3 regions of the Paenibacillus sp. FSL K6-1217 genome follow, and region 3 is predicted to be linked to each of the others. Evidence: a T-box and tRNA genes for the amino acid it is inferred to sense, from the RefSeq annotation. Region 3 holds a T-box; the other regions hold tRNA genes.
What was found. A T-box is a leader RNA that pairs with one kind of tRNA and senses whether it is charged. The one in region 3 lies ahead of MHH28_RS16065 (arginine--tRNA ligase), so its partner is inferred to be a tRNA-Arg.

Region 1: it has a tRNA-Arg gene. The T-box ahead of MHH28_RS16065 (arginine--tRNA ligase) is inferred to sense a tRNA for this amino acid. The anticodon was not compared.
Region 2: it has a tRNA-Arg gene. The T-box ahead of MHH28_RS16065 (arginine--tRNA ligase) is inferred to sense a tRNA for this amino acid. The anticodon was not compared.

The regions. Positions count from the first base shown of each region.
Region 1 covers NZ_CP150271.1:6,077,389-6,082,941, forward strand. Annotated here, with positions in the region: rRNA gene MHH28_RS26805 (23S ribosomal RNA) at 1-2,232, shown strand, start outside; tRNA gene MHH28_RS26810 (tRNA-Asn) at 2,294-2,369, shown strand; tRNA gene MHH28_RS26815 (tRNA-Ser) at 2,373-2,462, shown strand; tRNA gene MHH28_RS26820 (tRNA-Glu) at 2,614-2,688, shown strand; tRNA gene MHH28_RS26825 (tRNA-Val) at 2,805-2,880, shown strand; tRNA gene MHH28_RS26830 (tRNA-Met) at 2,913-2,986, shown strand; tRNA gene MHH28_RS26835 (tRNA-Asp) at 3,060-3,137, shown strand; tRNA gene MHH28_RS26840 (tRNA-Gln) at 3,349-3,424, shown strand; tRNA gene MHH28_RS26845 (tRNA-Lys) at 3,449-3,524, shown strand; tRNA gene MHH28_RS26850 (tRNA-Leu) at 3,541-3,624, shown strand; tRNA gene MHH28_RS26855 (tRNA-Gly) at 3,632-3,706, shown strand; tRNA gene MHH28_RS26860 (tRNA-Arg) at 3,717-3,793, shown strand; tRNA gene MHH28_RS26865 (tRNA-Pro) at 3,924-3,997, shown strand; tRNA gene MHH28_RS26870 (tRNA-Gly) at 4,015-4,085, shown strand; gene MHH28_RS26875 (helix-turn-helix transcriptional regulator) at 5,303-5,553, shown strand, end outside.
Region 2 covers NZ_CP150271.1:4,278,267-4,283,819, reverse strand. Annotated here, with positions in the region: rRNA gene MHH28_RS18820 (23S ribosomal RNA) at 9-2,936, shown strand; rRNA gene rrf (5S ribosomal RNA) at 2,991-3,107, shown strand; tRNA gene MHH28_RS18810 (tRNA-Asn) at 3,117-3,192, shown strand; tRNA gene MHH28_RS18805 (tRNA-Thr) at 3,194-3,269, shown strand; tRNA gene MHH28_RS18800 (tRNA-Glu) at 3,281-3,355, shown strand; tRNA gene MHH28_RS18795 (tRNA-Val) at 3,497-3,572, shown strand; tRNA gene MHH28_RS18790 (tRNA-Gln) at 3,626-3,699, shown strand; tRNA gene MHH28_RS18785 (tRNA-Lys) at 3,705-3,777, shown strand; tRNA gene MHH28_RS18780 (tRNA-Leu) at 3,793-3,876, shown strand; tRNA gene MHH28_RS18775 (tRNA-Gly) at 3,884-3,958, shown strand; tRNA gene MHH28_RS18770 (tRNA-Arg) at 3,967-4,043, shown strand; tRNA gene MHH28_RS18765 (tRNA-Pro) at 4,081-4,154, shown strand; tRNA gene MHH28_RS18760 (tRNA-Gly) at 4,172-4,245, shown strand; tRNA gene MHH28_RS18755 (tRNA-Pro) at 4,263-4,336, shown strand; gene MHH28_RS18750 (ImmA/IrrE family metallo-endopeptidase) at 4,417-4,830, opposite strand; gene MHH28_RS18745 (helix-turn-helix domain-containing protein) at 4,876-5,316, opposite strand.
Region 3 covers NZ_CP150271.1:3,655,569-3,661,121, forward strand. Annotated here, with positions in the region: gene MHH28_RS16050 (SNF2 helicase associated domain-containing protein) at 1-1,770, shown strand, start outside; gene MHH28_RS16055 (hypothetical protein) at 2,042-2,416, opposite strand; gene MHH28_RS16060 (hypothetical protein) at 2,642-2,947, shown strand; T-box leader at 3,163-3,384, shown strand; gene MHH28_RS16065 (arginine--tRNA ligase) at 3,440-5,425, shown strand.

The DNA of each region.
Region 1 (5,553 bases), 2.4 Mb from region 3:
GGCGACTAAGTATGTGGACGTAGACCCGAAACCGTGTGATCTACCCCTGTCCAGGGTGAAGGTGCGGTAACACGCACTGGAGGCCCGAACCCACGCATGTTGAAAAATGCGGGGATGAGGTGGGGGTAGCGGAGAAATTCCAATCGAACTCGGAGATAGCTGGTTCTCCCCGAAATAGCTTTAGGGCTAGCCTCGGTGAATGGAGTGGTGGAGGTAGAGCACTGATTGGGTGCGGGGCCCGCAAGGGTTACCAAGCTCAGTCAAACTCCGAATGCCATTTACTTCTTGCCGGGAGTCAGACAGTGAGTGCTAAGATCCATTGTCAAAAGGGAAACAGCCCAGACCATCAGCTAAGGTCCCCAAGTGTGTGTTAAGTGGGAAAGGATGTGGAGTTGCACAGACAACCAGGATGTTGGCTTAGAAGCAGCCACCATTGAAAGAGTGCGTAATAGCTCACTGGTCGAGTGACTCTGCGCCGAAAATGTAACGGGGCTAAACACACCACCGAAGCTATGGCTAGATGCGTTGCATCTGGGGTAGGGGAGCGTTGTATGTGGGTTGAAGGTGTACCGTAAGGAGCGCTGGACAGCATACAAGTGAGAATGCCGGTATGAGTAACGAAAAGATCAGTGAGAATCTGATCCGCCGAAAGCCCAAGGTTTCCTGAGGAAGGCTCGTCCGCTCAGGGTAAGTCGGGACCTAAGGCGAGGCCGACAGGCGTAGTCGAAGGACAACAGTTTGAAATTACTGTACCACCGTAATCCGCTATGAGCGATGGGGTGACGCAGGAGGGTAGTGACGCGGACTGATGGATGTCCGTCTAAGCAGTGAGGCTGGTGTGCAGGCAAATCCGCACACTACTAAGGCTGGGCTGTGATGGGGAGCGAAAATTATAGTAGCGAAGGTCATGATCTCACACTGCCAAGAAAAGCCTCTAGTCAGGAGAAGGTGCCCGTACCGCAAACCGACACAGGTAGGCGAGAAGAGAATTCTAAGGCGCGCGGAAGAACTCTCGTTAAGGAACTCGGCAAAATGACCCCGTAACTTCGGGAGAAGGGGTGCCTCGGTAGGGTGAATAGCCCGAGGGGGCCGCAGTGAAAAGGCCCAAGCGACTGTTTAGCAAAAACACAGGTCTGTGCGAAGCCGCAAGGCGAAGTATACGGGCTGACGCCTGCCCGGTGCTGGAAGGTTAAGGGGAGCGGTTAGGAGCAATCCGAAGCTGTGAACCGAAGCCCCAGTAAACGGCGGCCGTAACTATAACGGTCCTAAGGTAGCGAAATTCCTTGTCAGGTAAATTCTGACCCGCACGAATGGCGTAACGACTTGGGCGCTGTCTCAACGAGAGATCCGGTGAAATTTTAATACCTGTGAAGATGCAGGTTACCCGCGACAAGACGGAAAGACCCCATGGAGCTTTACTGCAGCTTGATATTGAATTTGGGTACGATCTGTACAGGATAGGTGGGAGCCGGTGAGGCAGGAGCGCAAGCTTCTGCGGAGGCGCCGTTGGGATACCACCCTGATCGTATCTAGGTTCTAACCTGGTGCCCTTATCGGGTACGGGGACCGTGTCAGGCGGGCAGTTTGACTGGGGCGGTCGCCTCCTAAAGAGTAACGGAGGCGTTCAAAGGTTCCCTCAGAATGGTTGGAAATCATTCGCAGAGTGCAAAGGCATAAGGGAGCTTGACTGCGAGACCTACAAGTCGAGCAGGGACGAAAGTCGGACTTAGTGATCCGGTGGTACCGCATGGAAGGGCCATCGCTCAACGGATAAAAGCTACCCTGGGGATAACAGGCTTATCTCCCCCAAGAGTCCACATCGACGGGGAGGTTTGGCACCTCGATGTCGGCTCATCGCATCCTGGGGCTGAAGTAGGTCCCAAGGGTTGGGCTGTTCGCCCATTAAAGCGGTACGCGAGCTGGGTTCAGAACGTCGTGAGACAGTTCGGTCCCTATCTGTCGTGGGCGCAGGAAATTTGAGAGGAGCTGTCCTTAGTACGAGAGGACCGGGATGGACGTACCGCTGGTGCATCAGTTGTTCCGCCAGGAGCATGGCTGAGTAGCTACGTACGGACGGGATAAGCGCTGAAAGCATCTAAGCGTGAAGCCCCCCTCAAGATGAGATTTCCCAGTATGTAAGACCCCTTGAAGACGACGAGGTAGATAGGTTGGAGGTGGAAGTGCAGCAATGCATGGAGCTGACCAATACTAATCGGTCGAGGGCTTATCCAATTTCTAATACACAGATTCGTTTCGGATTCAGTTTTCAGGCGATCAAGCCTGATATGTATATTCCCTGATAGCTCAGTTGGTAGAGCACTCGACTGTTAATCGAGTTGTCACAGGTTCGAGTCCTGTTCGGGGAGCCATATGGAGAGGTGTCCGAGTTTGGCCGAAGGAGCACGATTGGAAATCGTGTAGGCGCCACAAGCGTCTCGAGGGTTCGAATCCCTCTCTCTCCGTAGCGTTACTTCCCTGCAAAGGGATGAGAACCCTCCGTGGTTCGTTGGAGCATAAGCTTCGTTAGCACTACATCGCAATCTCGTAACGAAGTGAAGAGTATCCCTCTCTCTCCGTAGCGTTACTTTTCACTGAATACTTTTTACACAGCATGGCTCGTTGGTCAAGGGGTTAAGACACCTCCCTTTCACGGAGGTAACATGGGTTCGAATCCCATACGAGTCACCAATTTCTTCTTCGATTAATGGGATGAGAATTCCCTGGGTTCGTTGAAGCATAAGCATCGTAAGGAATACTTCGCAATCTCGTAACGGAGTGGAGAGTATCCCATACGAGTCATATATGGAGGCTTAGCTCAGCTGGGAGAGCATCTGCCTTACAAGCAGAGGGTCGGGGGTTCGAACCCCTCAGCCTCCACCATCTATCTTAACCGAATAGATATTGTTCAATGACGCGGGGTGGAGCAGCCCGGTAGCTCGTCGGGCTCATAACCCGAAGGCCGCAGGTTCAAATCCTGCCCCCGCAATTGTTCCCCACAAGTGGAAGATTTGCTCTGAAGCATATTCCGAATACTTTCCGGGGGACCCAAATGCCAACATGGAACCGTGGTGTAGTTGGCCTAACATGCCTGCCTGTCACGCAGGAGATCGCGGGTTCGAATCCCGTCGGTTCCGCCATTTAATGGCGTAAGGGATGAGAAATCCCTGGGTTCGTTGAAGCATAAGCTTCGAAAGGAATACTTCGCAATCTCCTAACGGAGTGAAGAGTATCCCGTCGGTTCCGCCATTTTTATTGTATCCTTGTATCAAGGTGTAAGGGATTGAGCATCCTATATCTCGAAGTATAGAGTATCCATCCGATTCCGTAGTGTTCTGCTAATTATAATATTGGGGATTAGCCAAGCGGTAAGGCAACGGACTTTGACTCCGTCATTCCATAGGTTCGATTCCTATATCCCCAGCCATTTTTTTGAATGTTTCTCTTATGAGAGCCATTAGCTCAGTTGGTAGAGCACCTGACTTTTAATCAGGGTGTCGAAGGTTCGAGTCCTTCATGGCTCACCATTTTCTTGTAACGTGTGCGCGTGTGGCGGAATGGCAGACGCACCAGACTTAGGATCTGGCGTTTCACGACGTGGGGGTTCAAGTCCCTTCACGCGCACCATGTTTTTGCGGACGTGGCTCAGCGGTAGAGCATCGCCTTGCCAAGGCGAGGGTCGCGGGTTCGATTCCCGTCGTCCGCTCCATATAGATTTTGCGCCCTTAGCTCAGCTGGATAGAGCGTTTGACTACGAATCAAAAGGCCGGGAGTTCGAATCTCTCAGGGCGCGCCATTATCACATCATTGATTCAACAAAGTGTCCTCAGATTCGAACGAGTTCGTTGGAGCATAGGCTTCGATAGGATCACTTCGCAATCGGATGTGCAGCATCCGAATCTCTCAGGGCGCGCCATTTTTATTATCGGGATGTAGCTCAGCTTGGTAGAGCACCTGGTTTGGGACCAGGGGGTCGCATGTTCAAATCGTGTCATCCCGATATTTCATTTCACCTGTGCGGGTGTAGTTCAATGGTAGAACTTCAGCCTTCCAAGCTGATAGCGTGGGTTCGATTCCCATCACCCGCTTATATCTGTATCACCTAAGTCCGTCAGCCCTATGGGGAAGACGGACTTTTTTGTTGTATTAGGAAACTATAGTTTCCTGCTGCTGTGGAAAAGGTGTGTGTAAATTTGTAGATAAGAGTTCTTGGAAGGATTCGTAGAATGACTTCGATGCGGAATGTGACTGAAGGCTGAAGGTATGCTTAAACCGAATACAATGGGCAGGTATAGGCATACGGACCAAATATATGTCAAAAACAGCATACGTTGTGCCCGCAAGCAGGCATACGGACCAAATGTATGTCAAAAACAGCATACGTTGTGCCCGCAAGCAGGCATACGGGCCAAATGTATGTCAAAAACAGCATACGTTGTGCCCGCAAGCAGGCATACGGGCCAAATGTATGTGGAAAACAGCATACATTCGGTGCTGGTAAGCAGGCATACGGGCCAAATGTATGTGGAAAACAGCATACGTTGTGCTCGTAAGTAGGCATACGGATCAAATGTATGTAGAAAACAGCATACATTGTGTTCGCGCAAAGGTAATTTTATTCATCCGTTAGGATGATTTTGTCGTGTCCTTTATTTAGGAAATATGTGCGGAAATCCGAATACAATTGGTGCTGCTCCGATGAGGAATGGGCCCTACGCTCCGCAGGCCGTAACATTTTAGAGAAATCCTGCAAGAAGTGAAGGAATACTGCCCAATAGAAGCGCCGGATTCAGAAATCCTGCATGAAATACAACAATGCCAGCGCTAATTTGTACTAAACACCGGAATTCCTGCAAATGATGCAACAATGTACCGTAGCCCGTAACATTTCTAGAGAAATCCTGCAAAATGTGCAACAATGCGGCTCCGAGCAAGTGGGCGGTGAGAGAGAACGCTTAGAATTGACTAGAGGTAGGATACGGGAGTACCGCCATGAAAGGAAAAACACTTCAGAACGCGTGCGACCAACCCCGACCAACCGAATACATTCGCTGCTGAGGAGCTATCCTCCTACCTTGCTAGGCTGTAGTCGTCAAAAGGTCGCCAGAAGGCGGTTGATGGAGAAAAGTGAGCTCCCTGTAAGCGTGGTATAGAGGGACCAGTATGGTTCACCCACCAGGGGGATTTTGATGTAGTCAGGGGAATGTTGCAATAGTATTGCGGAGCGTTATGTTTCTATAGAACTGATATAGTATAGCTATGGGAACATAGACAACATTGACTTGGAAGCTGAGGAGCATATGCAATGACAGACAAAGTAATACGGATTTTCAGAATCATTAACGCTATTCAGTCGAACCCCGGGATTACGGCGGCGGACCTGGCCTTCAGGTGCGAGGTGAATATTAGAACGATCTACAGGGATCTTGAGGTGATCAGCCACTTTGCTCCGGTTACGAATCAGGGAAGAGGCACGGGGTACCGGTTCATGGGGAAGTTCTTTTTGTATCCGCTGGATTTCTCGGAGCAGGAGTCGCTGGCGTTCTCGCTGCTGCC
Region 2 (5,553 bases), 620 kb from region 3:
AAACGCATGGTTAAGCTACTAAGAGCACACGGAGGATGCCTAGGCGCCAGGAGCCGACGAAGGACGTGGCGAACAACGAAACTGCCTCGGGGAGCTGTAAGCAAGCTTTGATCCGGGGGTGTCCGAATGGGGAAACCCAGCTGTGGTAATTCGCAGTTACTCGTATCTGAATACATAGGATACGCAGAGGCAGACCAGGGGAACTGAAACATCTAAGTACCCTGAGGAAGAGAAAACAATAGTGATTCCGTCAGTAGCGGCGAGCGAACGCGGAACAGCCTAAACCAAGGGGCTTGCCTCTTGGGGTTGTGGGACGTCTCACATGGAGTTACAAAGGAATCGAGTAGGCGAAGAGGTCTGGAAAGGCCCGCGATAGAGGTAAAAGCCCTGTAGCCCAAACTGTGTTCCCTCCGAGACGGATCCCGAGTAGTGCGGGGCACGTGAAACCCCGTATGAATCCAGCAGGACCATCTGCTAAGGCTAAATACTACCTGGCGACCGATAGTGAAACAGTACCGTGAGGGAAAGGTGAAAAGCACCCCGGAAGGGGAGTGAAATAGAACCTGAAACCGTGTGCTTACAAAAAGTCAGAGCCCGTTTTAGGGGTGATGGCGTGCCTTTTGTAGAATGAACCGGCGAGTTACGTTTAACATGCAAGGTTAAGGTGAGAAGCCGGAGCCGCAGCGAAAGCGAGTCTGAATAGGGCGACTGAGTATGTGGACGTAGACCCGAAACCGTGTGATCTACCCCTGTCCAGGGTGAAGGTGCGGTAACACGCACTGGAGGCCCGAACCCACGCATGTTGAAAAATGCGGGGATGAGGTGGGGGTAGCGGAGAAATTCCAATCGAACTCGGAGATAGCTGGTTCTCCCCGAAATAGCTTTAGGGCTAGCCTCGGTGAATGGAGTGGTGGAGGTAGAGCACTGATTGGGTGCGGGGCCCGCAAGGGTTACCAAGCTCAGTCAAACTCCGAATGCCATTTACTTCTTGCCGGGAGTCAGACAGTGAGTGCTAAGATCCATTGTCAAAAGGGAAACAGCCCAGACCATCAGCTAAGGTCCCCAAGTGTGTGTTAAGTGGGAAAGGATGTGGAGTTGCACAGACAACCAGGATGTTGGCTTAGAAGCAGCCACCATTGAAAGAGTGCGTAATAGCTCACTGGTCGAGTGACTCTGCGCCGAAAATGTAACGGGGCTAAACACACCACCGAAGCTATGGCTAGATGCTTTGCATCTGGGGTAGGGGAGCGTTGTATGTGGGTTGAAGGTGTACCGTAAGGAGCGCTGGACAGCATACAAGTGAGAATGCCGGTATGAGTAACGAAAAGATCAGTGAGAATCTGATCCGCCGAAAGCCCAAGGTTTCCTGAGGAAGGCTCGTCCGCTCAGGGTAAGTCGGGACCTAAGGCGAGGCCGACAGGCGTAGTCGAAGGACAACAGTTTGAAATTACTGTACCACCGTAATCCGCTATGAGCGATGGGGTGACGCAGGAGGGTAGTGACGCGGACTGATGGATGTCCGTCTAAGCAGTGAGGCTGGTGTGCAGGCAAATCCGCACATCGTAAGGCTGGGCTGTGATGGGGAGCGAAAATTACAGTAGCGAAGGTCATGATCTCACACTGCCAAGAAAAGCCTCTAGCCAGGAGAAGGTGCCCGTACCGCAAACCGACACAGGTAGGCGAGAAGAGAATTCTAAGGCGCGCGGAAGAACTCTCGTTAAGGAACTCGGCAAAATGACCCCGTAACTTCGGGAGAAGGGGTGCCTCGGTAGGGTGAATAGCCCGAGGGGGCCGCAGTGAAAAGGCCCAAGCGACTGTTTAGCAAAAACACAGGTCTGTGCGAAGCCGCAAGGCGAAGTATACGGGCTGACGCCTGCCCGGTGCTGGAAGGTTAAGGGGAGCGGTTAGGGGTTAAACCCGAAGCTGTGAACCGAAGCCCCAGTAAACGGCGGCCGTAACTATAACGGTCCTAAGGTAGCGAAATTCCTTGTCAGGTAAATTCTGACCCGCACGAATGGCGTAACGACTTGGGCGCTGTCTCAACGAGAGATCCGGTGAAATTTTAATACCTGTGAAGATGCAGGTTACCCGCGACAAGACGGAAAGACCCCATGGAGCTTTACTGCAGCTTGATATTGAATTTGGGTACGATCTGTACAGGATAGGTGGGAGCCGGTGAGGCAGGAGCGCAAGCTTCTGCGGAGGCGCCGTTGGGATACCACCCTGATCGTATCTAGGTTCTAACCTGGTGCCCTTATCGGGTACGGGGACCGTGTCAGGCGGGCAGTTTGACTGGGGCGGTCGCCTCCTAAAGAGTAACGGAGGCGTTCAAAGGTTCCCTCAGAATGGTTGGAAATCATTCGCAGAGTGCAAAGGCATAAGGGAGCTTGACTGCGAGACCTACAAGTCGAGCAGGGACGAAAGTCGGACTTAGTGATCCGGTGGTACCGCATGGAAGGGCCATCGCTCAACGGATAAAAGCTACCCTGGGGATAACAGGCTTATCTCCCCCAAGAGTCCACATCGACGGGGAGGTTTGGCACCTCGATGTCGGCTCATCGCATCCTGGGGCTGAAGTAGGTCCCAAGGGTTGGGCTGTTCGCCCATTAAAGCGGTACGCGAGCTGGGTTCAGAACGTCGTGAGACAGTTCGGTCCCTATCTGTCGTGGGCGCAGGAAATTTGAGAGGAGCTGTCCTTAGTACGAGAGGACCGGGATGGACGTACCGCTGGTGCATCAGTTGTTCCGCCAGGAGCATGGCTGAGTAGCTACGTACGGACGGGATAAGCGCTGAAAGCATCTAAGCGTGAAGCCCCCCTCAAGATGAGATTTCCCAGTATGTAAGACCCCTTGAAGACGACGAGGTAGATAGGTTGGAGGTGGAAGTGCAGCAATGCATGGAGCTGACCAATACTAATCGGTCGAGGGCTTATCCAATTTCTAATACACAGATTCGTTTCGGATTCAGTTTTCAGGCGATCAAGCCTGCCGTTTGGTGGCGATAGCGGAGGGGTTCCACACGTACCCATCCCGAACACGACCGTTAAGCCCTCCAGCGCCGATGGTACTTGGACCGAAGGGTCCTGGGAGAGTAGGACGTTGCCAAGCGGACAATATTCCCTGATAGCTCAGTTGGTAGAGCACTCGACTGTTAATCGAGTTGTCACAGGTTCGAGTCCTGTTCGGGGAGCCATGCTCTCATAGCTCAGCAGGTAGAGTGCTTCCATGGTAAGGAAGAGGTCACCGGTTCGAATCCGGTTGAGAGCTCCACAAATTTATTAGGCCCGTTGGTCAAGGGGTTAAGACACCTCCCTTTCACGGAGGTAACATGGGTTCGAATCCCATACGGGTCACCACTTTTTTATGGGATGAGAATTCCTTAGGTTCGTTGAAGCATAGGCGTCGTTAGGAATACTTCGCAATCTCGTAACGGAGTGAAGAGTATCCCATACGGGTCACCATTATTAATCAGTACCCTTATTAGTCACCATACATATGGAGGCTTAGCTCAGCTGGGAGAGCATCTGCCTTACAAGCAGAGGGTCGGGGGTTCGAACCCCTCAGCCTCCACCATAATGTCCTTGATATTTGGGTGAAATTGTGGGCATTATATAGGTATCTATTGTAGGGGATTCGCCAAGTGGTAAGGCAACGGACTCTGACTCCGTCATCATAGGTTCGAATCCTATATCCCCTGCCAAATATGAGCCATTAGCTCAGTTGGTAGAGCACCTGACTTTTAATCAGGGTGTCGAAGGTTCGAGTCCTTCATGGCTCACTTTTATTAATTCATGCGCGTGTGGCGGAATGGCAGACGCACCAGACTTAGGATCTGGCGTCGTAAGACGTGGGGGTTCAAGTCCCTTCACGCGCACCACTTATTTGCGGACGTGGCTCAGCGGTAGAGCATCGCCTTGCCAAGGCGAGGGTCGCGGGTTCGATTCCCGTCGTCCGCTCCAATGTTTTTGCGCCCTTAGCTCAGCTGGATAGAGCGTTTGACTACGAATCAAAAGGCCGGGAGTTCGAATCTCTCAGGGCGCGCCATTATCACTTTATTGAATCATCGTTTCACTTTTATTAACGGGATGTAGCTCAGCTTGGTAGAGCACCTGGTTTGGGACCAGGGGGTCGCATGTTCAAATCGTGTCATCCCGATATTTCATTTCACCTGTGCGGGTGTAGTTCAATGGTAGAACTTCAGCCTTCCAAGCTGATAGCGTGGGTTCGATTCCCATCACCCGCTCCATATTAATCTCATAGTTTCGGGATGTAGCTCAGCTTGGTAGAGCACCTGGTTTGGGACCAGGGGGTCGCATGTTCAAATCGTGTCATCCCGATCGAACAGCTTATGGCTGGCAAATGAACTCTTACTGCGGTAAGAGTTTTTTGTTGCGTCATCAAAGGAACGTATGTTCCTTTAATCGTCTAAAAAAAAGACAACCTCTGCCGGGATGCCGATCCTTGCATAATAGCTCTGCACCGATTCATCCTGCTCAATGGCAGTGCCGACCGATAGCAGCTTGATCGCGAATAGGTTAGCCTGCCGCTCCAGCTTGCCTGACGAGAAATAGGAATTCTCCTCCAGAAAGAACCGGTTGACCCCTTTATGCAGACGGTCATGCGCGAGTTCATGCGCGCATACGAATCGTTGCCACTCCAGTGGCAGCTGGTTATGAATGACGATGAACCTTCTTCTTAGCTTACGGTAATAGAGGCCCTTGGTCCCGTCACCCAGATGCATGAACCGGATATGGATCCCCAGTGCTTCAGCCAGCTCGAAGGGGCTGCTGGTATTGTATTTTTTGACCAAACGCTTGATTAGCTCATCCATATTCTTCACCCGCAGCATGTTAATAGTAGTTGGATTGCCTGGTACTTACTCCTTGCCTGGATCGTGCTTGGGCTTGGTCCGCTTGTTCATCTGCTTCGCCTCCCAGAATAGGCCGGTTAATACATCCTTAATCCGCTGCTTGTCCTCCTTGTTCAAGGGAATCCCGTCAAACATCAGCTCACCGTCGTCTTCCAGCATTTGGCGGAAGTCCCGCTTATCCTTGCTCGTGGCCCACGCAGGCACAGAGCCTTCTGTACTGCCCTCAGTCTCTGTTAAATAACCGGCATGGCCCATAAGCTCCTCGTAGGAGACATCCGTTGCTTCCGCAATCTTACGCAGGGTAGCCGGCTTAGGGACACCCCGCAATCCATTCTCTATCCGTGATATTTGGGCTCCGCTGATTCCGGCAAGGGCTGCCAGCTGATTAATGGTCAGTCCCTTTCTTTCCCGTAGCTGTCTCAGATAGTTTCCGAATTCCTCTGCCATCGATAACCACTCCTTATCCCTAATCGCCTAAAAAGCTGTTGCTACTACTATAAGCTATTTATGCCAATAGGTAAACAATAAAGAGTCCAATATTGCCAAAAGGTAAGAATGACCATGCATAGGTCTTGTTTATGCTGCAAAACGGGCGAAAATGGGATTTTACTGAATTGGTAGATAAGTGGTATATTATTAAAAAAAGCGAACACTATACGAACAAGTAGAATTTTAACACATTTG
Region 3 (5,553 bases):
GTGCTTACGGAGCATGCAGCGCCCAAGGTCAGCCTGAGCTGGAACGAGAAGACCGACTGGCTGGACTTCAAGTTCGCCATGGAGGGCATCACGGAGAAGGACATTACCCAGGTCCTGCAATCCCTCCAGGAAAAGCGTAAATATTACCGGCTCCCGGACGGGGCCCTGCTCCCGCTGGATACCGCAGAATTCCAGGAGATCATCGCTCTGATGAACGAGCTTGGCGTCCGCAGCGCGGATATCCGCAGCACGGAGTTCTCCCTGCCGCTGGTCCGCGCCCTCCATCTCCATGCGGGAAGTGTCCAGGGGGATACCATCCAGACCGGCCGCTCCTTCCGGCGGCTGCTGGCCAACCTGGCGAGTCCCGAGAATCTGGACTTCCCGCTGCCGGAGAGTCTCGCTCCTGTGCTGCGGGATTATCAGCAGTACGGCTTCCAGTGGATGAGGACGCTGGCCCATTACCGTTTCGGCGGGATTCTGGCGGACGATATGGGCCTTGGCAAAACACTGCAGAGCATCACCTTCCTGCTCTCTATGCTGGCCGACATCCGGCAGAGCGGCGTGCCTGCACTTATTGTGGCACCCGCCTCCCTGCTCTATAACTGGCTTAACGAGCTGAAGCGCTTCGCCCCGGAGATTCAGGCGGTCATTGCGGACGGCAGCTCCGGTGAACGCGGACGGACCTTACGGAACAAGGCCGGGCATGATGTCATAATTACCTCGTACCCGCTGCTGCGCAGGGATGTGGATATGTATGCCAAGCAGTCGTTCCATACGCTCATTCTGGATGAAGCGCAGATGATCAAGAATCATGAGACTATGACCGCGCAGGCTGTCAGACTGCTCCAGACCCGCTACCGCTTCGCGCTGACCGGAACACCGGTGGAGAATGCGCTGGAGGACCTGTGGTCGATCTTCAGCGTCGTCCTGCCCGGATTGTTCCCCGGGAAGAAGGCCTTTCATGACCTTCCCCGGGAGACTGTCGCCAGACGCGCCCGCCCCTTCCTCCTGCGCCGCCTTAAGAGTGATGTGCTGAAGGAGCTGCCGGATAAGATCGAGTCTCTGCAAGCCTCCGAGCTGCTGCCGGAGCAGAAAAGGCTCTACGTCGCGTACCTCGCCCGCCTGCGCAAAGAAGCGCTCAAGCATCTGGACAGCGACAGCTTCGGCAACGGCCGGATCAAGGTGCTTGCCGGACTGACCCGGCTGCGCCAGCTATGCTGCCATCCGGCCCTGTTCGTGGACGGATATACCGGCGGCTCCGGCAAATTCGAGCAGTTGCTGGAGATCATCGACGAATGCCGCAGCTCCGGCAAGCGGATGCTGATCTTCTCGCAGTTCACGCAGATGCTGGGCATGATCGGACGCGAGCTGGCGCTGCTCGGTATTCCGCATTTCTATCTGGACGGACAGACCCCGGCCTCCCGGCGGGTTGAGCTGTGCAGCCGCTTCAATGAAGGCGAGCACGACCTGTTCCTGATCTCGCTGAAGGCGGGCGGCACCGGCCTTAACCTGACCGGTGCCGATACGGTCATTCTCTATGACCTGTGGTGGAATCCTGCGGTCGAGCAGCAGGCTGCCGACCGCGCCCACCGGATCGGGCAGAAAAAGATAGTCCAGGTGATCCGCCTCGTTGCCCAGGGGACGGTAGAGGATAAGATGTACGAGCTTCAGCAAAAGAAGAAAAACCTGATTGACGAGGTTATCCAACCGGGGCAGGAGGCACTGTCCAGCCTGAGCGAGCAGGACATCCGTGAGATCCTTTCGATCTGACCTGCCACCGGTCGTAGCCTGTGCGGGGCAGTTAGCGCGGGGGATGCATGGGTCGTGCATCCGTAGCCTGGAGCCGGAGGGCTTGGCTGCATCTGCTCCTCCGTTCCACCTCCGGCTGTTATCCGAGTTTGCCAGAATGCCCACTGGATGCCTGCCGAGGCTTGCGATCTGGTATAAATAAATTCAAACAGGGACTCTCCTGAGCGGTTACGCCCCGGGAGGTCCCTGTTTGGTTATCCATCATAATGTTCAGATGTCACACACAAATAATCTATTGTTGTATTTGATCTTGAGAGCCTAATTTCTCATGTGTAACTACACGGTGCGCAGCCACCAGCTGGCCGGTGGAGGATTTGCCCCATACTGAGATTCCGATCTCATCTTCTTCCGCAGCATCTGCCGTTAAGAAAACAAACTCATACGCATCCAGGTCAGCAAAATAATTCTTGGTCACCACTTCATTCGGAGCAATATGAATAACCTCACTTACATAAAGCGTCCTTGTCGCTCCCAGCACATATCCCTGAATGCTGAGGGAGGAGCCTCCCGCCGCATTTCGCTTCGATATTTTCACAGTTACAGTCTGCGTGGGTCTGACTCCGGAAATAGCGTTATTTTCAATAGGACCTGTCGATAGAATCGCCATCTTGTCTTGTCCTCCCTTCAGAATCAAATATGAGTGCCACAGTTATCCGGTGCTTCACAACGATTAAATAATAATCGCATAATATTTATATTCAGGCTTCGAGGCCGTGGTGTGGACTTGATGGACCCATTCACCCTTTTTTTAAGCTGCGCATATCTTTTATTAAGGAAAAACCGCCCATGCTGCGCTTTCCCGTACGAACGCCGAACGGAAGAAGGGACTCCCATGCCCCCTCCAGGAAAAGGTAAGAAGCCCGCCGCCAAAAAAACACCCTCCAGCTCCAAAACCCAAACGCCAAAAGGGCTTGAATTTGCCGTTGCCGCACTTCTGTTGACCGGCAAGCTGAAAGTTGACTCTATCCAGATGTACACGGACGCATCGTTGTTCGTCAGTCTGGTAGGCAAATATAAGACGTTAAGTGATCTAAGCAATGACAATGTAGATAAGCTGGTCAGCTTCCTTGATGATAACAGCAGCCTGACGCTGAACGAGATCATGACCGCTTTGAAAAAGAAAGCCGAGAACTCCTGAGCACACAGACGGAAGTGAAAGTGAGGGTACGGGGCTATGGACAGTTTTGACGGAGAAGGGTTCGCAGGTGGACTCCTGCTGATCATTGTAATTCTGCTGCTGATTTACGGGTCAACGGACATCAAGAATCTGACAGGTGCGCCCAGTGACGTGTAACTTTTTACTGTAGAGCTCTTGCTTTCTGTCAGAAATTCGCTATACTGGTACAAACCCATATGGAATCGATGACCGGGAGAGTAATGGTCTTATATCTAGTCCCCAGCGAGCCGGGAAAGTGGAAGCCGGTACAGAGTAGAACCATGAAGCGCACCCGTGAGATGGACTTCTGAACCTGAGAGTAGGAAGCCCCGGCCGAGGACCGTTAACCTGTAAGGTGGCTGAACCGTAAGGCTCAGCAACGAGAGTGGTACCGCGAGCGCACAAGCCTCGTCTCTTAGGAGATGAAGGCTTTTTTTTGTCGTTATCCTATTCAGGAGGTTGTTATTCATGCCAATGCTAAGTGAGCTCATTCAAGAAAGTCTGGAGCAGTCTGTTCAGAAAATCGCCCTCACCCTGGGCGTGCCCGCCATCGCTGAAGTACAGATTGCCCTGGAGCAGCCGGCGAGTGCCGACCACGGGGATTATTCCAGCAATATCGCCATGCAGCTCGCCCGCCCCCTGCGCCAAGCTCCACTGGCTATCGCCGGGCTGATCGCCGCCGAGCTAGAAGCTTCGGGCTCTGTTCACGGATTGGTGTTGAGAACCGAGGTGGCCGGACCGGGGTTTATTAATATGTATCTGGATTGGCAGGCCTGGGCGCGGGCAAAAGAGGATTTCACTTTCACGCTGCCTCAGGGCAAGATGGGCCAGAAGGTGATCGTCGAGCATACCTCCGTCAACCCGAATAAAAGTTTACATATCGGCCACCTGAGAAACTCCTGTATCGGGGATGCGCTGGTCAGAATACTGCGGGCGACCGGCCATACCGTTGAGGTGCATAACTATGTGGACGATCTTGGCAATCAGCTGGCAGATACCGTAGCCGGCCTGCTGAATGTTCCGCTGGCGGGCGAGCATGTCCGGTTCGGGGACTACTGCTGGGACATCTATGCCGAGATCAACAAAACGTACGCGCAGCAGCCGGAGATGGTACAGAAGCGGACTGAGATTCTTCATGCGCTGGAGGAGGGCCATGGCAACACCGCCTGGATCGGTAACCTCGTCGCCGGACAGATCGTGAAAGAGCATGTGGAGGAGATGCGGGGGTTCGGCATTGACTACGATTTGCTGGTGTGGGAAAGCAGCATTCTGAAGGAGGGCTTCTGGTCCTCGGCCTTCGAGCTTCTGTCGCAGACGGAGGTATTCGTGCAGGAGACAGAGGGCAAGCTCGCGGGCTGCTGGCTGCTGAAGCAATCCGCCGAAGATCAGCCCGCGCAGGATACCGGAGAAGAGCATCAGAAGGATAAGGTGCTGGTGCGCTCGAACGGAATTCTGACCTATACCGCCAAGGACATCGCCTATCATCTCTGGAAGTTCGGACTGCTGGAGAAGGACTTCAGCTACAGCGAATTTCAGAGCGGGCTGTGGACAACCGGCTTGACCGGCCAGGTTCTGCATTTTGGACGGGCGGACCAGGTGGTCAATGTCATCGATTACCGGCAGGAGTATCCGCAGGCGATGGTGAAGCAGGCGCTTCAGGCACTCGGATTCGGAACGCAGGCAGACGCGCTGCATCATGTTAGCTACGGAGTGGTCTCGCTGAGTCCCGCTTCTGCGGCCGGGCTGGGCATTGATACCTCCAGCGGCAAGAATTCCTACGCCATGTCCGGCCGCCAGGGAATCGGGATCAAGGTGACCGAGCTGGTCCGGCTCATGGAGGAGACGATCGAATCCACCCGTTCGGACAAAAACGGCCTGTCCAGCCGGCTGATCGCCACCGCTGCCATCCGTTACTACCTGCTGCGCTTCAATCTGGGCACCGAGATCGTGTTCGACTTCACGCAGGCGATGGAGATCTCCGGCAACACCGGCGTCTACCTGATGTACGCCTACGCCCGGGCGCAGCGCGTGCTTAGTAAGGCCGCTGCAGCGGATGGCGGGAGCAGCGTTGGCGGGAGCGGCGTTGGCGGGAGCAGCGTTGGCGGAAGCAGCGTTGGCGGGAGCGGCGTTGGCGGGAGCGGCGTTGGCGGGAGCGGGAGTGGCGGGAGCGGACTGCCGCCCTTCCCGGCTCAGCTCGCAGCGGCTGAGCTGGCCCTGCTAAGGCAGCTCAGCCTGTGGCAGGACACACTCTACACAGCCAGCCGGGAGCTTACGCCGAATACGATCTGTAACTACGCCCACAGCCTGGCTTCGCTCTTCAACAACTTCTACTCAGCCTGTCCGATCCTTAAGGGCGAGGAAGCTAGCATCGCCTTCCGCCTCTGGCTGACCCGCAGCTTCACCAGTACGCTGGGCGAGGCGCTAGATGTACTAGGTCTGCCTAAGCCGGAGCGGATGTAGACTCGCCGAGTCCTGATCGTCTTGAGAACAAAGTTGCCCTAGAGGATGAATCAGCAGGAACTTATGCGGTCCATGCAGCTTGCACCGCTAATCCTCCCTCTCCATCCGCTCACTTCCGGGAGCATCCT